One region of the Polaromonas sp. DSP2-3-2b2 genome, then DNA from elsewhere that is predicted to be linked to it. Evidence: predicted binding sites of a transcription regulator. Region 1 holds the regulator's gene; each other region holds the start of a gene.

What was found. Region 1 encodes FNR, which switches genes on or off when oxygen is low (the NO sensors DNR and NnrR bind a similar motif). Its sites were predicted from a motif close to TTGATNNNNATCAA; they were not measured.
Region 2: a site for FNR is predicted at 7,379-7,392, ahead of ACP7AD_RS09075 (universal stress protein). Genes of this name have one in related genera too.
Region 3: a site for FNR is predicted at 7,241-7,254, ahead of ACP7AD_RS09045 (MBL fold metallo-hydrolase RNA specificity domain-containing protein). Genes of this name have one in related genera too.

Annotation. Positions count from the first base shown of each region.
Region 1 is NZ_JAFCTH010000020.1:11,914-21,402, forward strand. It holds gene ACP7AD_RS14775 (heavy metal translocating P-type ATPase) at 1-842, shown strand, start outside; gene ccoS (cbb3-type cytochrome oxidase assembly protein CcoS) at 842-979, shown strand; gene ccoN (cytochrome-c oxidase, cbb3-type subunit I) at 1,049-2,485, shown strand; gene ccoO (cytochrome-c oxidase, cbb3-type subunit II) at 2,499-3,125, shown strand; gene ACP7AD_RS14795 (cbb3-type cytochrome oxidase subunit 3) at 3,146-3,325, shown strand; gene ccoP (cytochrome-c oxidase, cbb3-type subunit III) at 3,322-4,242, shown strand; gene ccoG (cytochrome c oxidase accessory protein CcoG) at 4,292-5,758, shown strand; gene ACP7AD_RS14810 (nitrogen fixation protein FixH) at 5,779-6,036, shown strand; gene ACP7AD_RS14815 (hypothetical protein) at 6,104-6,397, shown strand; gene fnr (fumarate/nitrate reduction transcriptional regulator Fnr) at 6,436-7,158, opposite strand; gene hemN (oxygen-independent coproporphyrinogen III oxidase) at 7,395-8,777, shown strand; gene ACP7AD_RS14830 (sulfite exporter TauE/SafE family protein) at 8,787-9,464, shown strand.
Region 2 is NZ_JAFCTH010000008.1:63,913-73,401, reverse strand. It holds gene ACP7AD_RS09120 (PLP-dependent transferase) at 1-916, shown strand, start outside; gene ACP7AD_RS09115 (hypothetical protein) at 973-1,164, shown strand; gene mnmH (tRNA 2-selenouridine(34) synthase MnmH) at 1,287-2,345, opposite strand; gene ACP7AD_RS09105 (arylesterase) at 2,342-3,058, opposite strand; gene ACP7AD_RS09100 (ABC transporter ATP-binding protein) at 3,081-3,797, shown strand; gene rlmB (23S rRNA (guanosine(2251)-2'-O)-methyltransferase RlmB) at 3,928-4,701, shown strand; gene ACP7AD_RS09090 (chromate transporter) at 4,698-5,282, opposite strand; gene ACP7AD_RS09085 (chromate transporter) at 5,279-5,854, opposite strand; gene fabG (3-oxoacyl-ACP reductase FabG) at 6,060-6,803, opposite strand; gene ACP7AD_RS09075 (universal stress protein) at 6,880-7,320, opposite strand; gene ACP7AD_RS09070 (universal stress protein) at 7,536-8,378, shown strand; gene ACP7AD_RS09065 (Hsp20/alpha crystallin family protein) at 8,478-8,906, opposite strand; gene ACP7AD_RS09060 (BON domain-containing protein) at 8,958-9,489, opposite strand, start outside.
Region 3 is NZ_JAFCTH010000008.1:53,339-62,827, forward strand. It holds gene ACP7AD_RS08995 (DUF1294 domain-containing protein) at 1-143, shown strand, start outside; gene ACP7AD_RS09000 (YgiQ family radical SAM protein) at 250-2,640, opposite strand; gene ACP7AD_RS09005 (guanylate cyclase) at 2,837-3,304, opposite strand; gene ACP7AD_RS09010 (CHRD domain-containing protein) at 3,520-3,999, opposite strand; gene ACP7AD_RS09015 (type 1 glutamine amidotransferase domain-containing protein) at 4,206-4,820, shown strand; gene ACP7AD_RS09020 (hypothetical protein) at 5,044-5,241, shown strand; gene ACP7AD_RS09025 (hypothetical protein) at 5,238-5,561, shown strand; partial or broken gene ACP7AD_RS09030 (ferritin-like domain-containing protein) at 5,667-6,119, opposite strand; gene ACP7AD_RS09035 (hypothetical protein) at 6,233-6,466, shown strand; gene ACP7AD_RS09040 (DsbA family oxidoreductase) at 6,479-7,147, opposite strand; gene ACP7AD_RS09045 (MBL fold metallo-hydrolase RNA specificity domain-containing protein) at 7,288-8,649, shown strand; gene ACP7AD_RS09050 (universal stress protein) at 8,662-9,132, opposite strand; gene ACP7AD_RS09055 (zinc-dependent alcohol dehydrogenase family protein) at 9,268-9,489, shown strand, end outside.

The DNA.
Region 1 (9,489 bases):
AAGCCCTGGCGATGGCGGCCGCGCTGGCGAAGCATTCCTTGCACCCGGTATCGCGCGCGCTGACAGCGGCAGGGCAGGGTGGCGCAGCGCAGGCAGCCTGGACGGCGCAGGACACACGGGAAACCGCCGGGCAGGGCGTGGCCGGGCGTCTTTGCGGTGCGGGCAATGCGGCATCCTCTGTCATGGCTCGCTTGGGCTCAGCCCGGTTTTGCGATGTGGACCCCCCTGCGACGGCAGCCCTGCATGCATGCCTGAGTGACGACAAAGGATGGGTTGCCACTTTTGAGCTGCAAGAAGACCTGCGCCCCGACGCCCGTGCCACGGTGGCGGCGCTGACGGCTCAAGGCGTCAAGGTTTACCTGTTGTCGGGCGACTTGCCGGAATCGGCCGCCAGCGTTGCCCGGCAGGCCGGCATCGATAACAGCCAGGGGGGCTGTACCCCACAGGACAAGCTCGCCTTTCTGCGCGGCCTCCAGTCTCAGGGGCACCATGTAGCCATGGTGGGCGACGGACTGAACGACGGTCCAGTCTTGGCGGGCGCCCATGTGTCTTTTGCTTTTGGCCAAGCGGTGCCTCTGGCACAGGCCCAATCCGACTTGGTGGTAATGGGGGACCGCCTAGGCACGGTGGCCCAGACCTTGGTGCAGGCGCGACGCACATTTGGCATTGTTCGCCAGAATTTATGGTGGGCGGCTGTTTACAATGCCGTCTGCGTGCCACTGGCCGTGGCCGGCTGGTTGCCTGCATGGCTGGCTGGAATGGGCATGGCGCTCAGCTCGTTACTGGTCGTGCTGAATGCCCTGCGGCTGTCCTCGGCCACTGCACCTCTGGAAAGCCTTTGATGGACATCCTTTTTTTACTCATCCCGTTGTCGGTCATCCTGGTTTTTTTTATTCTGGGTGGCTTGGGCTGGGCTATTTACCGAGGTCAGTTTGAAGACATCGATGCCGAAGGCGAGCGGATCCTTCGTGATGATTGACGCAAGTCAAGTTTAAATTCGTTACATCGCGATATCCTTAAGAAGTTACTAAGTAAAGAAGAGGTAAAAATGACATTTGCCAATACACGGGCCACTACCTACAACGACACCGTTGTACGCCAGTTCGCCATAATGACAGTGGTTTGGGGTGTGGTCGGTATGCTGATGGGCGTGATCATTGCCTCCCAACTGGCTTGGCCCGAATTGAACTTCGGCATTCCTTGGCTCAGCTACGGGCGATTGCGGCCGTTGCACACCAATGCGGTGATTTTTGCATTTGGCTGCTGCGGGCTGATGGGCACGTCCCTGTACGTGGTCCAGCGCACCTGCCAGGTGCGCCTGTTTTCCGACAAGCTGGCTGCGTTTGTTTTCTGGGGCTGGCAACTGGTGATCGTGGCTGCGGCCGTGTCTCTCCCGTTGGGTTACACCCAGAGCAAGGAATACGCAGAACTCGAGTGGCCCATCGACATCCTGATCACACTGGTCTGGGTGGCCTACGCCTTTGTGTTTTTCGGCACCATCGGCACCCGAAAGGTCCGGCACATTTACGTCGCCAACTGGTTTTATGGCGCGTTCATCATCGCCATCGCTATGCTGCACCTGGTCAACAACGCCGCCATCCCGGTCGGTTTCATGAAGTCCTACTCGGCTTACGCCGGTGTGCAGGACGCCATGGTGCAGTGGTGGTATGGGCACAATGCCGTGGGTTTCTTGCTGACGGCAGGCTTCCTGGGCATGATGTACTACTTTATTCCCAAGCAGGCCGAGCGCCCGGTGTACTCGTACCGTCTGTCGATCGTTCACTTTTGGGCGCTGATTTTCACCTACATGTGGGCCGGCCCTCACCACCTGCACTACACCGCACTGCCAGACTGGACCCAGTCGGTCGGCATGGTTTTCTCCCTGATCCTGCTGGCGCCAAGCTGGGGCGGCATGATCAACGGCATCATGACGTTGTCAGGTGCATGGCACAAGCTGCGCGACGACCCAATTCTTCGCTTCCTGATCGTGTCGCTTTCCTTCTACGGCATGAGCACGTTCGAAGGCCCGATGATGGCCATCAAGACTGTCAACGCACTTTCACATTACACCGACTGGACCATTGGACACGTGCATTCAGGCGCCCTGGGCTGGGTCGGCTTGATCACCATCGGCAGCATGTACTACCTGATTCCGCGCCTCTTTGACCAGAAGCAGATGTACAGCATGAAGGCGGTGGAGGTGCATTTCTGGACCGCCACCATCGGCATCGTGATCTACATCGCGGCCATGTGGATTGCCGGCGTCATGCAGGGTCTGATGTGGCGCGCGGTCAACACCGACGGCACGCTGACCTACACTTTCGTCGAGTCGGTCAAGGCGTCGTTCCCCTTCTATGTATTGCGTCTGGTCGGCGGCTTGCTGTACCTCAGTGGCATGGTGATCATGCTCTGGAATACCTACAAGACCGCCACGGCCGGTCGTTCAGTCACTGTCACCATTCCGGCTGCCGTGGCCCACGCTTGAGGAAAACAACAACATGGCTAATCAAAAATCGAGCGGTGGCATTTCTCACGAGAAGGTCGAAACCAACAACTTCCTGATGATCGTGCTGATTTTGCTTGTGCTCTCTGTTGGCGGCTTGGTGGAGATTGTGCCGCTGTTTTTCCAGAAGTCGACGACCGAGCCCATCAAGGGGCTGCAGCCCTACACCGCGCTGCAGGTCATCGGGCGAGACATTTATCAGCGCGAAGGCTGCTACAACTGCCACTCGCAAATGATCCGCCCCTTCCGCGCCGAAACGCTGCGTTACGGTCCTTACTCAGTTGCCGGCGAGTCCGTCTATGACCATCCCTTTCAGTGGGGCAGCAAGCGAACGGGTCCGGACCTGGCGCGGGTAGGTGGCAAGTACAGCGATGAATGGCACCGGATTCACCTGAACAATCCGCGTGATTTGGTTCCCGAATCAAACATGCCTGCCTACCCATGGCTGATGAAAAACATCGTTGACGACACTTCGATCAAAACCCACATGCAGGGACTGCGCACGGTGGGCACGCCCTACACTGACGAGCAGATTGCGTCGGCGGCTACCGATGTCAAAGGGAAAACCGAGATTGAAGCCGTCATCGCCTATCTGCAGGTGCTCGGAATTCACCGCAAATAAGCCGACGAAGGCAGACGATCATGGAAATCAACACACTCAGGTCCATCGTAACGGTGGCCACTTTTCTCGTCTTCATCGGAATCGTCGTGTGGGCGTGGTCTAGCCGCAATGCCAAGGGCTTCGACGAGGCAGCCCAACTGCCCTTTGAACAAGACGAAGACCCACAGCTCCCAAGAACTGGACAAGGAAGAAAAAAATGAGCGATTTCACCAGTAATTTCTGGTCGGTCTACGTGACTGGCATTTCGCTGATCGGCATCTTTGCCTGCTTGCTGCTGCTATGGTTCAGCGGCAAGGCCAAGGCCATGACCGCCAACGACAATACGACCGGGCACGTTTGGGACGGCGACCTGCGCGAGATGAACAACCCATTGCCACGCTGGTGGGTGTGGCTGTTCATCATTACCGTGATTTTTGGGCTGGCTTACCTTGCCATGTATCCCGGCCTTGGCAACTTCGCCGGCAAGTTTGGCTGGAGCCAGGTTGGCCAGTACGAAGCCGAAGTGGCCAAAGGCAACAAAGAAGTTGAGCCACTGTACGCCAGGTTCAACAGCATGAAGCCCGAAGATGTGGCAAGCGATCCTCAAGCCATGGCGATTGGCGAGCGTTTGTTCATGAACAACTGTTCGCAATGCCACGGATCAGATGCCCGTGGCAGCAAGGGATTCCCAAATCTTTCGGACAAGGACTGGCTGCATGGCGGCACACCCGACAAGATTGTTGAAACCTTGGTCGGAGGACGCATTGGCAACATGCCCCCCATGGCTGCCGCCGTAGGAACCCCGGATGATGTGCGCAACGTGGCTCAATATGTTCTGAGCATGTCAGGCAGCCCACACGACTCGGTCAAGGCTTCCCTCGGGAAAAGTAAGTTCGGTGCCTGCGCGGCCTGCCATGGTGTGGATGGAAAAGGCAACCAAGCCATCGGTGCTCCTAACCTGACCGACGATATCTGGCTACACGGATGGGGTGAAAACGCAATCGTGGCCATGATCAATAATGGCAAGGTAAACCAGATGCCTGCGCAAAAGGACAAACTGACCGAATCCCAGATTCGTGTTCTGGCATCGTATGTTTGGAGCTTGTCAAACAAGCCAGGCGCAGTAGCGCTGAATTGATCTTTTACCCGGCAAGGCTTCTACTGGGGCTTTGCATGGAGTAGTACTTGTGGATAATTTAAAGCCAACTCCTCGAAAAGTCATTCCCATCACGGTAATGGCCGGAGAGCAGTTGCAGGCCGCGTCAGCAACTGGCGATGGTGAGACTGGCAGCATTTATCAAGCTCAGAAGAAAATTTATCCACGTAGCGTCACGGGATTTTTTTCAAAGTGGCGCTGGGCCACGGTTTTTATCACCCAGCTAGTCTTCTACGGCCTTCCGTGGCTGGAATGGGGTCAGCGCCAAGCCGTATTGTTTGATCTGGAAGCACGGCGTTTCTATATTCTTGGTCTGGTTCTTTACCCGCAGGATTTCATTTACCTCTCGGGCATCTTGGTCATTTCGGCATTGGCGCTGTTCTTGTTCACGGCTGTGGCCGGTCGCCAGTGGTGCGGTTATGCCTGTCCGCAGACGGTATACACCGAAATCTTTCTCTGGCTTGAAAAAATCACCGAAGGCGACCGCTCGGCACGCCTGCGACTTGATGCAAGCTCCATGTCCGTCAACAAGTTGGCACGCAAGGCCAGCAAGCAGTTTTTGTGGATTGCTCTGGCCTTGTGGACGGGGTTTACCTTTGTCGGTTATTTCACGCCTATCAAGGAACTAAGCGTCAGTTTCATCAATGCAGGCATGGGCCCGTGGGAAACCTTCTGGGTTTTCTTTTATGGATTCGCCACGTATGGCAATGCAGGCTACATGCGCGAGCAGGTCTGCAAGTACATGTGTCCGTATGCCCGGTTTCAGAGCGCGATGTTTGACAAGGACACATTGATTGTCACCTATGACGAGGCGCGCGGTGAACCCCGCGGATCTCGTTCCAAGAAGGCCGATCCGACTGCCCTGAACTTGGGTTCCTGCATTGACTGCACACTTTGTGTCCAGGTCTGCCCGACGGGGATCGACATCCGCAAAGGTCTGCAATACGAGTGCATCAGTTGCGCGGCGTGCATCGATGTGTGCGATACCGTGATGGACAAAATGAACTATCCGCGCGGCCTGATTCGCTATTCAACACAGAATGCGGTGGTACAGGGCTGGGGCAGATCGCAGCTTTTGCGTCGCATATTCCGCCCCAGGGTGCTGGTCTACACGGCCATCTTGCTGGGCGTTACTGCCGCCTTGTTCATTAGTTTGGCGTTGCGCTCCCCATTCAAGGTCGACGTGATTCGTGACCGTGCTTCGCTGGCGCGTATCGTCAGCGGCGGAAAGATCGAAAATGTTTATCGCCTGCAAGTGATGAATGCGACCGAAACCACCCAGCATTACCGCATTACCGCCACAGGCTTGCCGGGTCTGATGCTAGCCTCCGAAGGCACACTCACTGTCGATGCAACCCAAGCGCGCGGGGTTCCTATTACCCTGCAATTGCCGTACGAGGCTGCAAGTCCAGGCTCGCATGAAATCCACTTTGAAATCGAGGCTGTCAACTCGCCTGGACGCGTGGTCGAGAAGTCGGTATTTCTGGTGCCCCGCTAACATATAACAATGGAAATATCATGAACGAAGAACACGGACAACCCTGGTGGAAATTTGGGCATGTGTGGATGGTTTTCGCAGGACCCGCCGTAGTGATCGTCGCCTCATTCATCACCTTGTACCTGGCCATCAAGGTTCCCGATCCTGTCGTGACCAGCTACGGTCAGGCAACGCGGTCGGTTGCAGCGGATCGGGAGGCATCCTCCACCAACATGGCGCCAGCGATGCAGGCCCGAAATCATGCGGCCACAGGTGTCCAGGTGCCTGCCGAGCCTTGAAAAGTGAAGGAAATTCGGTAAGGATCCGTCCATTCAGTCCTCAAGTTGCAAGAAAGATTTAAATTCTATGCTGGCCCAACGAATGATGTGGATTGCATGGCCTGCCTTTCTGGTGGCGGGCGTGATAGAGATGCTGGTGTTTGCCCTGGTTGATCCGCAAAGCCTGCATTGGTTCGGCCAGCCTCTGGCGTTGTCTCGGGACGCCGTCTATACGCTGGCTTTTTTTGTATTCTGGCTGCTGACCATGGTGTCGAGTGCCTTGACGACCCTGCTTGCCATGTCGCCATTCGAAGTAAATCGTCGCGAATTGGCCGCAGATGGTCGGCTCGAAAGCGGTGCCAAAGAAGTGAAGGCAAATTAAAACGTTTGTCAGTCAGCCCACACAGAAAAATTTCAGTGTCAGCAGGTTTTCTGGTTGTTGTTCACGATCAGTTTGAGCGCTTCGGTATCAAGGATGCGCACATGGCGCTGCTTGACTTCCACAATTTTGTCTTCGACGAATTTTGAAAAAGTTCGGCTGACCGTTTCGAGCTTCAAGCCTAGGTAGCTGCCGATTTCCTCTCGCGTCATGCGCAACAGAAGTTCGGATTGCGAGAAGCCGCGAGCATGGAGTCGCTGGACCAGATTGAGTAAAAAGGCGGCCAGGCGCTCCTCTGCGCGCATGCTGCCCAGCAGCAGCATCACGCCATGTTCACGAACGATCTCGCGGCTCATGATCTTGTGCACATGGCGTTGAAGCGATACAACTTCCCTGGACAACTCTTCGATGCGGTCAAACGGCATCACGCACACTTCAGCGTCTTCCAGCGCTACAGCGTCGCAGGTGTGGTGTTCCCTGACGATGCCGTCCAGACCGATGATCTCTCCAGCCATCTGAAAACCGGTAACCTGATTACGACCGTCTTCGGTGGTAATGCATGTTTTGAAAAAGCCGGTGCGGATGGCAAACAGGGACGTGAATTTTTCACCGTTGCTGTACAGGCGGCCGCCGCGTTTGACCTTACGACGTACAGCCACCACTTCCTCGATCCTGTCCATCTCATCGGCCTTCAGGCCCATGGGCATGCAGAGTTCACGAAGGTTGCAATTGGAGCATGCAACTTTTATGGCGGCAGGATTGATGGGCTGGAGTCTGGCGTCGCTTGAGGCTTCTCCGCGCTTGCCCGTCCCCATGGACTCTGGTGTAACCTCAAACATGACATTCTCCTCACGAGGGTTCGTTACATGGTTTTAGACATGCTGACCGCTGACATATGTCAAACAAACAAGGCGAACTTCACGATACATTGGCTGTGCCTGCTCCGTAGCCGCGGGTGCGCGTTCAAGGAACCGTCGCAAACGTACCTGCAGCAGATTGTATGCCCATCCCCATTCACGAACTGATAGGCCGTTTCGATGCTCTGGGGCACCGTTACACCTCATATCCGACGACAGACCGCTTCGTGGAGGCCTTCACGTCCGAACAGCTAGCGCAGGCACTCGCGCAGCGCCGAAACGGGGCGGCTGCCATGCGGTTGCCGCTGTCGCTTTACGTGCACATTCCTTTTTGCGAATCGCTTTGCTATTACTGTACCTGCCACAAGATCATCACCAAACACCATGAGCGCGGTGAAACTTATCTGCGCTACCTTGGTCGCGAGCTTGATTTGTACACTGCCCATCTGGGCACGGGTCAAGCGGTCAGCCTGCTCGATCTGGGCGGCGGAAGCCCTACCTTTCTAAATGATGGCGAACTGCGCCAGTTGATGGCCATGCTGCGGCGTAGTTTCCAGTTTGCACCGGGCGGAGAGTATTCCATTGAAGTCGATCCACGAACCGTTGATCCCGCGCGACTTGCCACGCTGGCGGAACTGGGATTTAACCGGCTGAGCTTCGGGGTCCAGGATTTCGATCCGGCGGTGCAAAAAGCGGTCCATCGCATCCAGCCTGCCGAGCAGGTTTTTTCATTGGTCGAAGCCGCGCGTCTGAGGGGTTTTGAATCTGTCAGTATTGACCTGATCCACGGGCTGCCGCGACAAACGCCGGAGTCGTTTGACCGCACGCTGGCGCAGGTCCTGCAACTGCGGCCGGACCGAATCGCCCTGTATGCCTACGCCCATCTGCCCCAGCGTTTCAAGCCGCAACGCCGGATTGATGCGGCTGAACTGCCTGGCGCCAGCGCTAGGCTCTCCATGTTGTCGCACACTCTTTCGGCTTTTCAGGATGCCGGTTATGTGCACGTCGGCATGGATTACTTTGCCCTGCCTGACGATGCGCTGGCGGTTGCCAAACGCCAAGGCCGCCTGCACCGCAATTTCCAGGGTTATAGCATCCAGCCCGACTGCGACCTGATCGGCCTGGGGGTCTCGGCCATTGGCAAGGTAGGCGCAGCTTACAGCCAGAATTCCAGGACCCTGGAAGAGTATTACGACCACCTGGACCAAGGGCAATTGCCCGTCGTGCGGGGGCTGGCGCTGTCCCGCGACGACCTGGTGCGGCGCAGTGTCATCATGGCGCTGCTGTGCCAGGGCCAGTTGGAGTTCGAGTCGATTGAACTGGGGTTTTTGATTGATTTCAAAAGTTATTTTGCCGCCGAACTGGAGCAGCTTTGCGCCATGCAGGCGCAGGGCGTGGTGGAGGTTAGCGACACCGGCCTTCAGGTGACGGCGATGGGCTGGTATGTGGTGCGGGGTGTAGCCATGGTCTTTGACCGTTACCTTCAGGCTGACCGTACGCGTGCAAGGTTTTCCCGGATCATTTAGAACGCTCTGATGCAAACTTCGCTGGCCATGACGGCCTTACTGATGGGACTGGCCGGTGGGCCGCACTGCGTCGCCATGTGCGGCGCAGCCTGTGCGGGTATCGGCAACGCGGCCGGCGCGCGCAAGACTTCAGCTCTCTGGAGCTTCCAGGCCGGCCGGCTGGCCAGTTATTCGGCGCTCGGCGCGGTAGCGGCAGCGTCGATGCAGGGCCTCGGATGGCTGACCACTCAGACGGCGGTCATGCGCCCGGTCTGGACGCTGTTTCATGTGGCCGTGATGATGATGGGACTGATGCTGGTCGTGCTGGCCCGCCAGCCTGTCTGGCTCGACAGCACCGCGCGCAGCGTCTGGAGTCGGGTCAGGGCTTTCAATGCGTCCTGGGGCCGGGGCGCGCCGCTGGCCATTGGCGCACTTTGGGCCTTCATGCCCTGCGGCTTGCTGTACTCGGCGGTGCTGGTGGCGGCCCTCAGCGGCGGTCCGCTCGATGGCGCGCTGACCATGGCGCTGTTTGCCCTGGGCAGCAGCGTGTCCCTGCTGATCGGCCCCTGGCTGCTGTTGCGCTTGCGCGGCGGCGGCAGCGGTGAATGGGGAATTCGCCTGGCCGGGCTGGCATTGGCTGCGACTTCTGGCTGGGCCTTGTGGATGGGGCTGGCGCACGATACCGCGCCCTGGTGCGTCACGCCGTGAGGATTTTCAGTATCAAATAGACCTC
Region 2 (9,489 bases), on a different contig from region 1:
GGCCCTGCTGAAGTCCGGCGACGAGGTGCTGATTCCGGACAATGCCTACGGCCCGAACAAGGCCTTCGCGCAGTCCGAACTGGCGGCCTGGGGCATCAGCTGCCAGTTGTACGACGCGATGAACCCGGCCGACCTGGCCGCGCGGCTGAACGGCCGGACCCGCCTGGTCTGGCTGGAGGCGCCCGGATCGATCACGCTGGAGTTTCCTGACCTTCCCGCGCTGGTGGCCGCCGTCAAGGCGCACAACGCATCGGGCGGGGCACATCCACAGGCCGCCATCACGGCACTCGACAACACTTGGGGCGCGGGCCTGGCGTTCAATGCCTTCGCGCTGGGCGCCGATATCTCGGTGCAGGCGCTGACCAAATACCCGAGCGGCGGTGCCGATGTGCTGATGGGCTCGGTGGTGACGAACAGCGAAGCGCTGCACCACCTGATGCATTTTTGCCATATGCGCGTCGGCTACGGCGTCAGCGGCAATGACGCCGAACTCGTGCTGCGCGGGCTGAACAGCATCGCGCTGCGCTATGCCGCGCAGGATTCCGCCACGCGCCAGCTCGCCGGCTGGCTCCAGGGCCAGCCGCAAATCGCCGCCGTGCTGCATCCGGCATTGTCTGACTCGCCAGGCCATGCGCAATGGAAGCGCGACTGCACTGGCGCGGCCTGCCTGTTCAGCGCGGTCTTCCGGCCTGACATCACGCCCGTGCAGATCGACCGGTTTTGCGACAGCCTGCGGCTTTTCAGGCTTGGCTACAGCTGGGCCGGGCCGATGAGCCTGTGCGTGCCTTACGACATGGCGGCGCTGCGTGCCGTGCGCCCCTGGCCCCACCAGGGCGGGCTGGTGCGCTTTTCCGTCGGGCTCGAAGCGGTTGCCGACCTGCAGGCCGACCTGGCCCAAGCGCTGGCCGGCCTGTGAGCAAGGCCTGATGGCAATGCATTACAGTCAGGGCTACCTATTCACGAAAGCAAGCTGTGGCAACTCCCAATTACTCCTATGAAAAGCGCCAGAAGGAGCTGGCGAAAAAACGCAAGAAAGAAGACAAGCTCAAGCGCAAGGGCGAAGGCAAGCCTGAAGATGGCGATGTGTCCCCTGACGGCGTGCCGGATCAGGACAACATCAGCGAAGCCCAGCTTGACATACCGCCCGCCGGTTCCCCTCCCTGAGTCCTGAATTCAAGAAAAAAGCCTTCCAGCGCAACAGGGGTGTGCGCAACCAGCTATTGATCTGATAGCAAATTCACGACTGACCCGGCATCACCGCCACTGGTGATGCTGGGTTTTTTGCATCAAGCCTCGGCCAGCAGCGAACGGGCAAGGTCGGTCATGGCTTGCGCGCTGTGGTCGCGTGGCGCCAGGGCTCGCGCCGCTTCGTACTGGGTGAAGTTGCGCTGCATCGACTGCAGGTAGCCCGGGTCGTAATGCTTGACAAGCAATTCGAGCACCACCGACGCCACGTCGCCGCCGCGCGCACACACCTGCCAGTCCAGCACGGTGGCCTTGCCGCGCGCCTCGGTCAGGGCGCCGAGCCGATCGCAGAAGAATTCGATGTCCCGGACAAAAAAGTCATAGTCTTCCAGCAGCAGCGCCACGCGCTCGCCTTCAGGCAAATCAATGCGCAGGCAGGGGCTGGCGCGCATGGCGGCAATCAGCCCTTCGGGAACGGCCACGTTGCCGACCTTCTTGCTCTCGCTCTCGATATAGACCGGCCGCGCCGCATCGAAGCTGCACAGCGCCGTCCAGATGCGGCTGTCGTAAGCCTTCTGGCTGGGCTGGGCCACGCCCGGGATCATGCCAAGCACCGAACTGCGGTGGTTCGCCAGCGCTTCAAGGTCCAGCACCTGCGCCCCCTGCGCTCCAAGGGCCTGCAGCAGCCGCGTCTTGCCCGAACCCGTGGGGCCGCACACCACGCGGTAGCGGTGCCGCGCGGCGACTTGCGGCAGGTCCGCGACCAGCGCCGCCCGGAAGGCCTTGTAGCCGCCATCGACCAGCGTGACCCGAAAGCCGATCTGGTCCAGTACCAGCGCCAGCGAGCCGCTGCGCTTGCCGCCGCGCCAGCAATACACCAGCGGCTGCCATTCCCGGGGCTTGTCGAGCACATCGCGCTGGATGTGCTCTGAAATGTTCTTGGCGACCAGCGCCGCGCCCAGCTTCTTGGCCTCGAACTGGCTGATCTGCTTGTATTGTGTGCCGACGATCTTTCGCTCGTCGTCGTGCAGGCTGGGCCAGTTCACCGCGCCTGGCAGGTGGTCTTCGGCGTATTCGCCCTCGGAGCGGGCGTCGATGACGGTGGAGAACTGCCCCAGTTGGGCCAGGGCGTCTGCGGCGGAAATGCGGTCAAGGCTCACGGGATGATTTTCTTCAGTTCTGGCCAGACATTGGCCAGCATTCTGGCTTGCGATGACTCGTTGGGGTGGATGCGGTCGGCTTGGAAATTGGCGGCGGCATTGTCGCCGTCGGCAACGCCCTTGAGGAAAAAGGGCACGAGCGCGACTTTCTCCTCCTTGGCGACCTTGGAGAAAAGGCCTGAAAAGGTGGCGGCGTAGGCGCCGCCATAGTTGGGCGGCACTTCCATGCCGACCAGCAGCACGCGGGCGCCGGCTTTCTTGGACGCCTGCGTCATGGCCGTCAGGTTCTTTCCGGTCATGTCCAGCGGCAGGCCGCGCAGCGCGTCGTTGCCGCCCAGTTCGATCACTACGGCGGTCGGCTTGTGCTGAGCCAGCAGGGCCGGCAGGCGCGAACGGCCACCCGAGGTGGTGTCGCCGCTGATGCTGGCATTGACGACCCGGACATTTTTGTTTTCGCTGGCCAGCTGCTTTTCAAGCAGCGGAACCCAGCCGGTGCCGCGCCTGAGGCCATATTCGGCGCTCAGCGAGTCGCCCACGATCAGCACGGTCGGCTGCGCCTTGGCCTGCGCCGGCGCCTGGGCAAATGCGGGCACTGCCAGCAGGGCGCTGATCAACACGCTTCCCAAGGATTTGGCCCAGCGGTTTCGCGCGCCCAGGCCAGGCTTGCTACAGTCGGCAGCAATCGATTTAACGTTTTCAGAGAGGGTTGACATGTTTGAACCTGTGGTTTCCGGGATGGGTGAAGTTTTATCCAGGCCTTCAATCGCGTTGGAGCCTGCCAGCACTCCAATTGTTTCCGTTGAGCATGTTTTCAAGTCGGTCACCGACTCGACCGGCACCTTGACCATTTTGCGCGATATCGACTTTGCGCTGAATGCGCGCGAAACCGCCGCCATTGTCGGTGCATCGGGATCGGGCAAAAGCACGCTGTTGACGATCATTGCCGGGCTCGACACGCCCACGACCGGCACGGTGCGGCTGGCCGGCCAGGACATCTTTGCCATCAGCGAGGACGACCGCGCCGCCCTGCGGGCGCAAAAGATCGGCTTCGTGTTCCAGAGCTTTCAGCTGATGGCCAACCTGACGGCGCTGGAAAACGTCATGCTGCCGCTCGAATTGTCGGGAATGAAGCAGGCGCGCGCGCTGGCAACCGACATGCTCAAGCGGGTGGGGTTGGGCGAGCGGCTGGGCCACTACCCCAAGGTGCTGTCGGGCGGCGAGCAGCAGCGCGTGGCGCTGGCGCGGGCCTTTGTCGTCAAGCCGGCCGTGCTGCTGGCCGACGAGCCGACCGGCAGCCTGGACTTTGCCACTGGCGAGACGGTGATGAAGCTGATGTTCGACCTGAACCAGGAACTCGGCACCACGCTGGTGCTGGTCACCCACGATCCGGCGATTGCGGCGCGCTGCCAGCGGCGCATCACCATCGAGGCCGGGCAGATTGCTGTTTCTTAAGACAAAAAGGGCTGTTCCGCTTGCCTGGCGTGTGCTAAGTGCTATCTAAAAAATAGCTAACTGAGTGGCTGCGCTTTTGAGTCGGCCCAGCTCCACGCAGACTGCAAAACCCAGCAGCGATAATTGCCGGATGTCTTCTTCCCCCCACAAAGTTCTTTTCGGCTTCCATGCCGTCGGTGTCCGTCTCAAGACCGCGCCCAAGTCGGTCATTGAAGTTTTTTACGATGCCTCGCGCCGCGATGCCCGGATGCGCCAGTTCACCGACCGCGCTAGAGAAGCCGGCGTGCGGCTGATCGAGTCCGATGGCCTGCGCCTGGCCAAGATGTGCGGCAGCCACGGCCACCAGGGCGTCATCGCCCGGGTCGATGTGGTCGCCCAGGTCACCTCGCTTGACGAGTTGCTGGAGCAGCTTGAAGCCGCCGGCGCTGCCCAGCCGCTGCTGCTGGTGCTCGACGGCGTGACCGATCCGCACAACCTGGGCGCCTGCCTGCGGGTGGCAGACGGCGCCGGCGCGCAGGCGGTGATCGCGCCCAAGGACCATGCGGCCGGCATCAATGCCACGGTGTCCAAGGTCGCCAGCGGCGCGGCTGAAACCGTGCCGTATTTCATGGTCACCAACCTGGCGCGCACGCTGGGCGAGTTGAAGGAACGCAACATCTGGTGCATCGGCACCAGCGACGATGCCGAAAAGACGATCTACGACGTGGACTTGAGAGGCCCGGTGGCCTTGATCCTGGGCGCCGAGGGCGAAGGCATGCGCCAGCTGACGCGCAAGACCTGCGACGAGCTGGTCCGCATTCCGATGAACGGCGCGGTGGAAAGCCTGAACGTGTCGGTCGCCAGCGGCGTCTGCCTGTACGAGGCGCTGCGCCAGCGCCGCCCTGCAGCCGATTTAGCCGCCTAAATCAGCCCGTACCAGCCGAGCAGCGCGCCTGCGCCCAGCAGCCAGAGCAGATGCGTCCGAGTGCGCCAGACGATCAGCGCCGTCACCACCGTCACCAGCCACACCGGCCAGTCCTTCAGCGAACTGCCGTTGGCGCTGGCCAGAATCCAGCCGGTGGCAATCAGGAGCGCCACGACGATGGGCGCCATGCCCTGCTTGAAGGCGCGCACGGCGCGCAGTTCGCGGTTGCGGTGGCCCCACTGGGCGGCGGCATAGGTCAGCACGGTGCTCGGAATCAAAATCCCCAGCAGCGACAGCAGCACGCCGAGCAGGCCGGCCAGCATGCCGCCGGCGTTCAGGCCGACATTCCAGCCCAGCAGGGCGACAAACAGCACATTCGGGCCGGGGGCTGCCTGGGCAATCGCGATCGAGGCGTTGAACTGCTCGTCGCTCAGCCAGTGCTGCTGATCGACCAGAAAACGATGCATGTCGGGTGCGGTGGTGATGGCCCCGCCCACCGACAGCAGCGACAGCGTCAGGTAATGCAGGAACAGCGTGAACCAGTCCTGCAGGCTGAACACCAGGGTGAGCGGTTCGGTCATGGTTTGAGCTTTTGAAAGGCCACGATGCAGGCAATGCCGCCCAGGCCCAGCAGCACGTAGACCAGCGGCCAGCGCAGCAGCGCGATGGCGACAAAACACAGCACGCCAAAGCCGATGCACAGGCGCAGGCCAAGCACGTTTTTCAGCAGGGCGCCAAACAGCTTCAGGCCGGTCGCCGCGATCAGCCCTGCCGCCACTGCGCCCATGCCGCGCAGCGCGCCAGCCACGCCGGGATGGCCGGCGAACTGGGCATAGACCAGTGCCAGCCCCAGCACGATGACCAGCGGCACGGTGAGCATGCCGGCCAGCGCGGCCATCGCGCCTTTCAGTCCGAAATAGCGCCCGCCAATCATCAGGGACAGGTTGACCACGTTCGGGCCGGGCATGATCTGCGCCACCGCCCAGTCTTCGATGAATTCCTCGCGCGTCATCCAGCGTTTTTTTTCGACCAGTTCGCGCTGCACCACGGCCAGCACGCCGCCAAACCCCTGCAGCGCCAGCAGGGTGAAGGACACAAACAGGTCGGTCAGGGATTGGGGTTGCGGATGGTCTTGCGCCGGCAGGGAACTCATGCGGCAATTATCGCCGCAGGCCTGAAAACCGCCTTGAACTGTCAGGCCGGATGCAGGCGGCTTCAAGCTATGAAAATAATAGCTGTAGATACCCGCTGGATATGCGAAAAAAGCATTAAACATGCTGAAGTGACGGCTGCAGGTCGGCGCGGCGCCCAACTGCCCACGCGATTCACGACACCGGCCATCGCGCGCTGGCGTGCCATCACACCGTCATGCCGCCCGATACCTCGATCACCGCGCCGTTGATGTAGCTGGCCTCGTCGCTCGCCAGGAAGGCGTAGACGTTGGCGATTTCCTCGGGTTTGCCCAAACGCTTGAGCGGAACGCGGTGCTCCATTTCCTTCAACACGTTGTCGGGGATGGTCGCCAGAATCGGCGTGGTGACAAAGCCCGGCGCGACGGCGTTCACGCGGATACCCTTGGGGCCGAGTTCGCGGCTCCAGGTTTTGGTGAAGCCGATCACGCCGAACTTGGTCGCGGCATAGTTGGTCTGGCCGAAGTTGCCGTAGATGCCGACCACCGAGCTGGCGTTGAGGATCACGCCGCTGCCTTGCGCCACCATGGCGTCGGTCACCGCCTGGGCGCAGTGGAACACGCCGCGCAGGTTGACGTCGATCACCCGGTCGAACTGCTCCAGCGTCATTTTCTGCAGCCGCGCATCCTGCGTGATGCCGGCATTGTTGACCAGCACGTCGATGCGGCCGAACTGTTCCAGGACCTGCGCGACCACCGCATCGACCCGGCCCCGCTGTGTCACGTCCATGACATGGCCGACCGCCTGCGCGCCAAGCGCTCGGCACTGGCTGACCGCCTCGTCAATGGCGGCCTGCCGGATGTCGCAAACGATGACGATGGCGCCTTCGCTGGCGAACTTGAGCGCGGTGGCCAGGCCGATGCCCTGCGCTGCGCCGGTGACGAGGCTGACCTTGTTTTGGAGTCTTGGCATGCGGATTTTCCTGGGTTGGGGTTATAGGTAAAAATGGAGGGGGTCGACCGGCGGGCGGATGTGGCTGCCGTTGGCCTCAGCGAATCACCAGCACGGGCAGGGGCGACAGCCGCAGGATCTGCTCGGCGCCGCTGCCCAGCAGCATCCGCCCGAAGCCGCGCCGGCCATGGGTGCCGACCACCACCAGGTCGGCGTTCCATTCCCTGGCGGCGTCGGCGACCACTTCGGCCAGCCGCTCGCCGGGCTTGTCGCACAGCAGGCTGTCGGCTTCGCTGCCGGCCGACCGGGCAATCGCCATGGCATCTTCGAGCACCTTGGCGCCGGCTTCGCGCATCGCCGAAACCAGACCGCCCGAATAGCCGCCGTACTGCTCGTAGCCGCTCAGGTAGGCGAGTTGTTCGACCACGTGGATCAATCGCACCCGGCCGCCCGAATCCCTGGCCATCTGCAGGGCGGCGACCAGCGCCTTGTTGGAACTGTCGCTTCCGTCGACCGGGACAAGTATTCGCTGGTACATGGGCTGCTCCTTGTGCAAACTGGGCAGACCATTTTGGCCGGGCTTGCGGCCTGCCCGATTGACGTGAATCAAGCAGCCCGCAGGGACAGCCGGGCGCCGAAGGACTTGCGTCCAGTTGCAGGCATCGGCAGTGGGCGCTGCTTGATCTGCGTCAAGCCGGAGCAGCTTGCCAGTCGATATCGTTTCAGCATCACCACTTCCTGATGGAGTCGGCCATGAACGAATCGTTTGCACAACTGCTGGTACACATGGACGCCCTGCCGAAGGCGCAGCAGCGCCTGGAAGCCGCCAGGCGGCTCGGACAGGCGCAAGGCGCTGCGGTGACGGCGCTGTACGCGGTGATGTCGCATTTCGTGGAATTGCCTTTCGCGCCGGAAATCGGTCCCGGCATCGCCTCGGCGCTACAGGACATCGACGACCAGCAGCGCCGGCTGGCGCGCACCGCCTTCGACCAGGCGCTGGCAACGCCTGGAACAGCCGTCGAATGGGCCGAGATCCGCCAAGACCCGATGATGGCGGCGTTCGCGCAGCAGGCTTTTTATGCCGACCTGATGGTGCTGGGCCAGCACGACCCGTCTACTGCTTCATCGTCCGGCGTGCCGTCCGATTTTGCCGAGAACGTCATGGTCATGAGCGGCAAGCCGGCGCTGATCCTGCCGTATGCCGGCATGCCGCCTGCCGTGATCGGCGAAACCGTGGTGATCGCCTGGAAACCGGCGCGCGAAGCGGCCCGCGCCGTGAGCGTGGCCATGCCACTGCTCAAGCGCGCAAGACGCATCGTCATCCTCTCGTGGTCCGGCGGCGATGCCAAGGTGGTGGGCAAGCGGCTTGACCTGCGCGGCTACCTCCGGCTGAACGGCATCACGGCAGACTGGCTGGAACAGGGAGACGAGCCGTCGGCGCTGGGCGAAGTGCTGCTTTCGCGTTCCTTCGACATGGGTGCCGACCTGCTGGTGATGGGCTGCTACAGTCACAGCCGGGCGCGCGAGTGGGTGCTGGGCGGCACCTCGCGCACCGTGCTGGAGTCGATGACGCTGCCGGTCCTGATGGCGCACTGATTTCAGGGCCGGCGCAACCGGACTTTGCGGCCATCTGCCAGCGCTTCGGGCGGATAGACCACCACTGTCTGGCCGGGCGCCAGTCCTTGGCGCAACACCTTACTGCACCGCGATCTTCTTCGATTCGGGCGATGCTTTTTTCGGCAGTTCCAGCGTCAGCACGCCATCGGTGTATTTGGCGACCACCTTGGTGTCGTCCACATCCTGCGCCAGGCTGAAGGTGCGCGAAATATTGCCCCAGTAGCGCTCGCTGCGCAGCACCTTGCCGCTCTTGTCCTTGGACTCCTTCTCGCGGTTCACCTCGGCGTCGATCTGCACCACATTGCCGTCGATGCGAACGTTGATGTCCTCTTTTTTGACGCCGGGAATGTCGGCCTTGACTTCGTAGGCATCGTCTTTTTCGGACACATCGACGCGCATTTTCAACGCCGGCGTGTCGGTTTCCAAGGCCATGGGGTTGAAGAAGCGGCGCAGCGCCGTGTTGAAGGTGTCGCTGATTTCGGAATCAAGTAAACGCAGGTTGCTCATGAAGAATCTCCTTGGGTTGATTGAAAATCAAAAATTGAAAAGCCGGCCTTGCTAGCCGCCGACCTTCAGCTTGTCCACGACGCGCGAGACACCTGGCGCCGAGAACGCAGCGCCAACGGCCGCTTCGCGCTCCGCCAGCGAATGCACCGTGCCTCTCAGGGTGACCACGCCGCCCTCGACCTCGACCTGGATATGCCTAGCCTCGCGCATGGCCTGGCGCGTCAGGGCGGCGGTGATCTGCTCGCCGATGTTCCTGCCGCTGGCGCGCGGCTTGATGGTGATGCGGTTGTACAGCCCATGCACGCCGGCCAGCGGCCGGATGCACTGCTCGGCGCGGGCCAGCTGGTAGCTCCAGTCCACCTCGCCGCTCAAGGTGACCCAGCCGTTCTCGACCATGACCTTGACCTTGTCGAAGGGCACCAGGCTGTTGAGCCGCAGGGCCGTAGCGGCAGCCTGCGCAATCTCGGAGTCGCTGCGCTTGTGTTCAGGCGCGAGCTTGACGTCCAGCTCCAGGGCGATGCTGCGCACGCCCTGGACACGCTGGATGGCGCGCTCCACCGCTTCCTTTTCCGCAAAACTGTTG
Region 3 (9,489 bases), on a different contig from region 1:
GGTGGGCGCAAGCGCTGCTGCGCCACAAGTCGAGCAAAGCCTCGTTTCTGGCCGCTTATTGGGCGACCGTGGTGCTTCACTGCCTCGTGCTGGCGGGTTTTGTGTTCAGTCCGCAACTGCAAATCCTGCTACTTAATCGATAGCTGTCCGCGCTTATGAGCCGTGCGCTACAGGGCTATTTGGCTTCAAAAACAGAAAAAGGCCCTGCGCATCCTCGGACACGCAGGGCCTTTCGGAATGCAAAGCGCTTCAGCGCGGCTTGCGCGCCAGCTTGCCCGGCGCCTTGCCAGAGCCGTTGTCGCGTGGCGGCAGCCCGGTGTGCTGCGTCAGCAGCCGGCCCTTGATGACTGGCGATGCCTTGGTCGTCACGGTGGCGGTCGAGTTCTTGCGCCGCGCACTTAGGTAGGTGCCGTCCGTCATCGGCTGGAAGGTCGGAATCAGGTGGTGCTTGCCATTGCCGATCAGGTCGGCGCGGCCCATGGTTTTCAGCGCCTCGCGCAGCACCGGCCAGTTGTTGGCGTCGTGGTAGCGCAAAAACGCCTTGTGCAGGCGGCGGCGCTTGTCGCCGCGCACGATGTCGACCGTTTCGCTGTCGCGGGTGATGCGGCGCAGCGGGTTCTTGTTGCTGTGGTACATCGCCGTGGCCGTGGCCATCGGGCTGGGGTAAAAGGTCTGCACCTGGTCGGCGCGAAAACCGTTCTTCTTCAGCCAGATCGCCAGGTTCATCATGTCCTCGTCACTGGTGCCGGGGTGGGCGGCGATGAAGTAGGGAATCAAAAACTGCTTCTTTCCGGCTTCGAGGCTGAACTTCTCGAACAAGGTCTTGAACTTGTCGTAATTGCCGATGCCCGGCTTCATCATCTTGGTCAGCGGGCCGGCTTCGGTGTGCTCGGGCGCGATCTTCAGGTAGCCGCCGACGTGGTGCTGCACCAGTTCCTTGACGTACTCGGGGCTTTGCACCGCCAGGTCGTAGCGCAAGCCCGAGCCGATCAGGATTTTCTTGATGCCCCGCAGCGCACGGCCGCGCTTGTAGATCTTGATCAGCGGGCCGTGGTCGGTGGTCAGGTTCTGGCAGATACCGGGGTAGACGCAGCTCGGCTTGCGGCAGGCGGCTTCAATTTCCGGGCTCTTGCAGCCGAGGCGGTACATGTTCGCCGTGGGGCCGCCCAGGTCGGAGATGGTGCCGGTGAAGCCTTCGACCTTGTCGCGGATGTCCTCGATCTCGCGGATTACCGATTCCTCGGAGCGGCTCTGGATGATGCGGCCTTCGTGCTCGGTGATCGAGCAGAAGGTGCAGCCGCCAAAGCAGCCGCGCATGATGTTGATCGAAAAGCGGATCATCTCCCAGGCCGGGATCTTGGTCGCGCCGTCGTGCCGGCCGTTCTCGTCGGCGTAGCTCGGGTGCGGGCCGCGCGCATACGGCAGGTCGAACACATAGTCCATCTCGGCCGTGGTGAGCGGAATCGGTGGCGGCGTGATCCAGACATCGCGCGCGGTCGTTCCTTCGCCGTGCGCCTGCACCAGCGCCCGGGCGTTGCCGGGGTTGGTCTCCAGGTGCAGCACGCGGTTGGCGTGGGCATACAGCACCGGGTCGGCCTTGATCTGCTCGTAGCTCGGCAGGCGAATCACGGTGCGGTCGCGTGGCGGAACCTTCAGGCTGCCTTTGCCGTAGAGCGCGGGATTCGGGAAGAAGGTCAGCGGCCTGATCGCCGGATTCACCTCGTTTTTCAAGCCGGATGGGCCTGCAGCGCTTGCTGGTAGGGCGCCAACAGCTATGCTATCAGTAGCATCCTTCTCAGCGTCTTCCTTGGCGCAGGTCGCGCCCTGCCCGGCCGCCTGCTCGCTAGTGGTCATGTAGGGGTTGATGTGCGACTCGACCCGGCCGGGCTCATCGACCTGCGTGGAGTCGATCTCGAACCAGCCCCGGCCCGTCTCGTCGTCCTGGCGACGCACGAACGCGGTGCCGCGCACGTCGGTGATGCTTTGCACGGGTTCGCGCGCTGCCAGGCGGTGGGCAATCTCGACCAGCGCGCGCTCGGCGTTGCCGTAGAGCAGCAGGTCGCTTTTCGCATCGACGACGATGGAGCGGCGCACCTTGTCGCTCCAGTAGTCGTAATGCGCGATGCGGCGCAGGCTGCCTTCGATGCCGCCCAGGATGATGGGCACGTCCTTGTAGGCTTCGCGGCAGCGCTGGCTGTACACAATGGCGGCGCGGTCGGGCCGCTTGCCGCCGATGTCGCCGGGCGTGTAGGCATCGTCGCTGCGGATTTTGCGGTCGGCCGTGTAGCGGTTGATCATCGAGTCCATGTTCCCGGCGGTCACGCCCCAGAACAGGTTGGGCTTGCCCAGCGCCTTGAAGGGCTCGGCGCTTTGCCAGTCGGGCTGGGCAATGATGCCGACGCGAAAGCCCTGAGCCTCCAGCACCCGGCCAATCACCGCCATGCCGAAGCTGGGGTGGTCCACATAGGCGTCGCCGGTGACCAGGATGACGTCGCAGCTGTCCCAGCCCAGCGCATCCATCTCGGCGCGGCTGGTCGGCAGGAATTTGGCAGTGCCAAAGCGGGCGGCCCAGTACTTGCGGTAACTGGTCAGCGGCTTGGCGGCGCGGTTGAAAAAGGAGACATCGATGGGGGCGTTCATGGCGGGCGATTCTTGGTTGAAATCGCGCGGACTGCCGAATGACAACGCCTGCGATTTTTGATTAACCGGCGATTTTAAGGTTTTAACGGCCTCGGGGTCAGCCCGCAATGGCATACGCCCTGGAAATGAAAGTCCATGGCGCTCCACCTGGAGCGATTTCAGGCGCCGATGATGGGCTGAAAGCCCTGGATCGCCGTCAGTCGAGCTGGTCCATCAGCACCGGGCTGACCGCTTCCAGCAAGGAAATTTCGCCATCAGGAATCATCATGGGTTCAACATCGAAGTGACACAAGGTGCCAAAGATCGTGCCGGCCTTGCGCGACAGCGGAAGGCCGAAATAGGAATTCATGACACCCTGGTAAGGATGGCCAAGCAGCCGCGCATCATCAGCCGAATTGACCGTGTTGAAGCCGTTGTCCCGCATCACGAACTGGCAAAAACTGTCGCCCAGCGGGACTTCGCACAAGCTGGTCGGGTTCTCGCCCTGCCGGTCGTACAGATAGATGTTGCGCATCATCTGCCCGTCAAGCCGGTAGATTGCCGTGTAGCGAAACGTGGTGCGGGCGTTCAGGTAACGCAGCGCGCCATGCAGGTCGTCAGTGTCGAACGCCAGGCGGAACTGTTCCAGTTGCTGGTTGAGTTCGTGTTGTTCCTGCAATGCCATGGCGGGTCTCCGGTACGGTTGGTAACAGCGGGCCTGACGGCCAGACCCGGCATGCACGCTTCGATTTGGGGGGCTTGGGCAGGTTCCCCCCCAAAGCGGAAAGGATTGATGCGCAAAAGCTGATGCCTATTCATTTTCAAGCAAAAAAGGCTTTTTACGCACATCCCACGGGCATGGTCAGCTATGCAAAAAATAGCAAACTGAAAGATCAAGGATCAGTTGCGCACCATCATCTGGCCCCGGATTTCGCCGCCCGGGTTGGCGGCGGTGTGGATGTTGGCATACCAGCGGCCGGCGACGAGTTCGGCCACCTGCGCAGGCGTCAGGGTGGCGCTGCCTTCCATCGGGCTGGTGACGGGGCCGGGCCACGGCAGCACCACGCCGGCATTCGCGCCGACGGCGGCCGGACCATGAAAATGCGCACCCGTGACGGGGCCGCTCAGGCCGGTGTAGCTGACCTTCCAGCGCAGCAGGTTGGTGTCCTTGTTCAGCACGGCATCGACGGTTCCGGTAGCCTGGCTGGCATTGGGCGGCACCTCGTTGGCGGCGCTCAGCTGGGTGCTCAGGGCCACCAGGTTGGCGCCTGGCATGGCGGTCGATGACGGTTTCATCATCCCGCAGCCGCTGATCACGGCAAGCGCCGACACGGTCAGCGTGGCAAGGGAAAGGCGAAGGGCTTGGCGGCGTGGAATCATGGGGTCTTTCGATGGGTAAAGAGGTGATTGTGGTCGTGCGCGCAGAGCGTCGGCCTAGGATAAACCCGATCGTTCGCGGGGTTGGCCATCTGGGCCTGCGCGGGCTGCACTTGCGCTTTTCTCCTACGCCACGGACCCCGGCGCGCCGACAAGCGTTGCGCATGGCGCGGATCAAAGTCAGGCAATGGTCAAGACGCGAGGAATCCATGTCCAACCCACCGCAACACCAGCTGGGAGGCCTTTGCATTGGCATTGTGCTGACCGACGGCTTCGAGCAGTCAGAGATGACCGGTCCGCGCGCGGCGCTTGAGGAATCAGGCGTGCTGATTCGCATGCTGTCCGATAAAACCGGCCAGGTTCGTGGCGTCCACCATGACCAGCCGGGCGACCTGTTCGATGTGGACACGACCTTCAACCAGGTCACGGCCGACGAATTCGATGCGCTCTTGCTGCCCGGCGGGGAAGTCAATGCCATGCGCCTGCGGGACAATGCCGACGCGCAGGCGCTGGTCCGGCAGATCGATGCGCAGGGCAAGCCGATCGCCGTGATCTGCCATGCGCCGTGGCTGCTGATCTCGGCCGGCCTGGTGCGGGGCCGCAAGATGACCAGTTCCCCCGATGTGAGGCAAGAGCTTGAAAAAGCCGGCGCGCATTGGGTCGATGAAAAGGCCGTGGTGGACCGCAACTGGGTCAGCAGCCGCACGCCTGAGGACATTCCCGCCTTCAATGCGGCCTTCAAGAGCGTCCTGGCCCAGCGCACGCGCCAGCACATCCGCGGCACGTCCGATGACATTCCATCGTCTGCCGGTGAAAGCGGCTGAACATGGCAGTTCGCGCGGTCTGAAAAGGCGTCATCAGCTTCGAACTGGTGCATATCCCGGTTGTCGAGGTAACGATTGCGCCCAACCCACAAGGCGCGCCAAGCACGGCCTGCCGGGTGGATTCGCTTGTAGGCCTTGGCCGCAACATGGCTGCGCCTTATGGTCTGCCAGCGAGTGACCGCCTATGATTTGCCCTGCAGAAGGTCTGCGCCTGGAGAACCCGATGAAACGCCTTTTTTTAGTGCTGCCTCTGGCCTGCGCGGCCCTGCTGCTTTCAGGCTGTCCCGATGCCAAGCTGCCGACGCCCAACCCCATGGTGCCCACACCCAAGGCACAGGAATCCGTTCGTCACGGCTTGCCGCAAACCGTTGCATGGCATCGGCCATTGGCCGCAACGCTGGTGAAAGCCAGCCTTTCATGAAACCGCGTGGCCTCTTGCTGCTGACCATGGCCAGTCTGGGAATGAGCGGCTGCGCCATGCTTGCAGAAACTGCGGGGCCGCCCGCACGCAGCGTGACGCTGGGCGGCGAATCCTACGTCGTCAGGCAAATCACCGAAAGCACCTGGACGGCCAGCGCAGCCGGAAGCCAGAAAATCCTGGCGGGAACGCCGGCAGCCATGGCGTCGCTCCAGAAAGCAGTGGAGATGGTTTCGGGCTGCAGCGTGACCGACAGCGATTATTCACGGCAGGGAAGGCAGTTCGACGCACAGGTCAGCTGCGCGGGCGGCCTGGAAAACTAGCGGAACACGTCGCCCAAAAAGAGGGCCGCAGCGGAAAAATCCCGCTGCGGCCCCGACTTGGCGCATCACAAGACGCGGCAAGCAAACTCAAAAATTCCGCCTTGCTCAGTGCCGCGCTTTGTACGAATCGCGCAGGGCCTTGATCTCGTCATGGTTTTTCTGCGTGCCCTGGGCCTGCTGCTCGACAGCATTGCGGATGGCCGGCGGCAAGTCCTGTTTGAGCGCCTTGCGGTAGCTCGCCACGGCGGCATCTTCGCCGCGCTCGCATTCGTCGAGCATGGCCTGGTCGCTGTGGCCGCTCAGGACGCCGCGCACCGACACCCATCCACGGTGCAGCGCGCCAGTCATGGAACCGCCCTCGTCAGGCTCGCCGCCCATCTGGCGGATCAGCGCCTGCAGTTCCTGGCCGGCGGTGCGGCATTCGGCCGCATGGCGCATCAACAGGCTTTTCAGGTCGGCGGTCTGGGTGTGTTCGGCAGAGGCGGTGAATCCATATTCACCGTCACGGCAGGATTCGAGCAGGTCGTTCAGCGTGCTGATCACTTCATCGTTGCTGGCTGTCATGGTGTTTTCTCCGTCAGGTTGATGGTTGAAAGATGTTTGCCCAATGGCGCCCTGGCTGAATGCTCGGAAGGAAAAACCGGTCAGCGGCGCTTTTCAGTGCAAGGCTCATGATCGCCTGGGTGAAAAACAGGCTCGGTCAGGCAAGCACAGACGGCGCTGTAGGCGAAAACCGTTGCGCCGTTGCAGACAGCGCCCAGCCGATGGCGGCACGCGCGCCGGTTGAAGCCAGTTTTTTTGATATAAAAATAGCCTTTTGCGCACGCCCAGCCTTCGCAGACAGCTATCAAACCCATAGCATTTTGGGTTCAGGTGTCAAGTTCCGGGTGAAGCCGCCGGGCTAACGCCGATGGAAATCAGCCCCCCGCCGCAATCTGGCGCAGCGCCTGCTCGAACACCTCGACCGGCTGTCCGCCGGAAATCAGGTGGCGGTCGTTGATGATGACCGCTGGCACCGAATGAATCCCCTGGGTCAGGTAAAACGACTCGCGCTCCCGCACTTCCTTGGCATAGGCATGGCTTGCCAGTACCTCGGCTGCCTGCAACGGGTCAAGGCCGCTCTCGCCAGCAACCTTGGCCAACACCTCATGCGAAGCGGGGCTCTGGCCATCGGTGAAGTAGGCTTTCAGCAGGCCTTCCTTCAAGGTCTTTTGCACGCCGCTTCCCTGAAGCCCGGCCCAGTGAAGCAGGCGGTGGGCGTCAAAAGTGTTGTAGATGCGGCTGCGCCCGCCTCCAGGCTGGTCCGCCCGGCTGAAGGCAAAGCTGACCTTTTCACCACGCTGGCGTATGTTTTCGCGGTTGACATCGGCCTGCTCGGGCGTGATGCCGTACTTTTCGGTGATGTGTTCGTTGATCTCCTGGCCTTCGGGCGCCATTGTCGGATTGAGCTCGAAGGGCTGAAAATGCAGCTCGGCCGTGATGTCGTCGGCCACTCTAGCCAGCGCCATGTCCAGCGCCTTCAGGCCGATGGCGCACCAGGGGCATGAAACGTCAGAAACAAAGTCGATCTTGAGAACAGTGGTCATGGGTTTTGCCGCAAGTCAGGGCGGGTTGGTCAAAAACGGCCAGTTTGCTGGTTTTTGTGCAGTTTTTCAAGCATTGTCCACCGGCCGGTGGACTTGATGCATATCAAGCCGGACCGCTGCGCGGCTTCCTAAACTCGGGCATGCAACTCCAGTTCCTAGGTGCGACCGACACCGTCACCGGTTCCAAATACCTGCTTCGGCAGGGCTCGTCCAGCGTGCTGGTCGATTGCGGGCTGTTCCAGGGCTACAAGCAGTTGCGCCTGCGGAACTGGGCGCCCATGCCGGTCGAGCCGGCCAGCATCGACGCGGTCATCCTGACCCATGCGCACATTGACCACAGTGGCTACCTGCCGCTGCTTGCCCGGCAGGGTTTCAGGGGAAAGGTGTTTTGCAGCCCGGCGACCGGCGACCTGTGCGGCATTTTGCTGCCCGACTGCGGCTACCTGCTCGAAGAAGAAGCCGAATACCTGAACCGGCACAAGCTTTCAAAGCACGCGCCGGCGCTGCCGCTCTACACCCGGGACGATGCCCGGCGCTGCCTCAAGCTGTTTGAGCCCGTCGGCTACCACGCCGAATGGCAGCCCGCTGCAGGCTTGAGCGCGACGCTGACGCCGTCGGGCCACATGCCCGGCTCGTCGTTTGTGCGGCTGGACAACGGCACGCGCTCCATTTTGTTTTCCGGCGACATCGGCCGGCCCAACGACCTGGTGCTGGCCGGTCCAACGCCTATGGACGGCGCCGATTATCTGGTGGTCGAATCCACCTACGGCGACCGCCTGCACCAGCAGACCGACGTGCTACTCGAACTGGCCCATATCATCAACCGCACGGCCGCGCGCGGCGGCGTGGTGGTGATTCCGGCGTTTGCCGTCGGGCGTGCGCAAAGCCTGCTGTACTGCATTCACCTGCTCAAGGCGCAGGGCGTCATCCATGACAGCCTGCCGGTTTACCTGAACAGCCCGATGGCCGCCAATGCCACGCAGGTCTATGAGCGCCACCGCGCCGAGCTGCGGCTGACGGCGGCGCAATGCCGGGCCATGGCACACACCGCGCAAATCGTGCAATCGGCCGAGGAGTCGCGGCTGCTCAATGCGCGGCGCGGGCCAATGGTCATCATCTCGGCCAGCGGCATGGCCACCGGCGGGCGGGTGCTGCACCATATCAAGGCGTTTGGCCCGGACAAGCGCAACACCATCCTGTTCGCCGGCTACCAGGCGGGCGGCACGCGCGGCGCCACCATTGCCGGCGGCGCACGGGCGGTGCGCATCTTCGGCCAGGATGTGCCGATTCGCGCCGAGGTCGCCATGCTGGGTAGCCTGTCGGCCCATGCGGACGGCGCGGAAATCATCGAGTGGCTGCGACACTTCACCTCGGCGCCGCGCCAGACCTTCATCACCCATGGCGAGCCGGCTGCGGCCGACGCGATGCGCCAGCGCATCGAGCGCGAACTGCACTGGAACTGCCACATGCCCGACTACCTGGAATCGGTCATGCTGGACTGAAGCCGGGCGGCGCTAAGTCGTGACGCTTTCAGCAGGCGCCCGAACCACCAGCACGGGAACCGGCGCGTGCCGCACGATCTGCTCGGCATCGCTGCCCAGCAAAATGCGGCCGACGCCGCGCCGGCCGTGGGAGCCGACGACGATCAGGTCGGCTTTGGCCCGCATGGCCTGCGCGGCCACATGGTCGCAGATGCGCCCCGGGCCTTCGTCGATCAGCACACTGTCCGCCTCGACGCCCTGGTCCGTGGCCTTTTTCAGGTAGTGCGCCAGCAACTTTTCCCCGGCCACACGCATCAGCGGGATGATTTCGTTCAGGTAGTTCACCGCCGACTCGAAACCGCTGACATAGCTCAGTTCATCGACCACATGCAGCAGCCGCAGGCGGGCGCCGTTCAGCCGGGCCAGGCGAATCGCCTCATCGAGCGCCTTTTCCGACGTGGGACTGCCATCAACCGCGACAAGGATCTGGTGAAAACTGGGCATGAGGTGGCTCCTGGGTTGAAAAAGGCATCTTTTCGGCTTTTTGCCTGATGGCATTTGCGCAAGGTCAAGTAGAAACCTGAAATCTTCACGCGCCAGCGACCCCTTGCGTACCATGACTCCATGCTGCCCACCACCATGTTCGCGATGACCACGGACCCTTCAGGGCGCAGGCTGCTGGGCGGTTTCAAACCGTCGCCGCAGGCGGGGAATCACGACGTGGTGGTGCGCGTATTGGCCTGCGGTGTGTGCCGCACCGACCTGCACATCATCGACGGCGACCTGCCGCCGCATCGCCCCGGCGTGGTGCCCGGCCATGAGGTGGTCGGGCAGATCGTTGCCCGGGGCGCTCAGGCCACG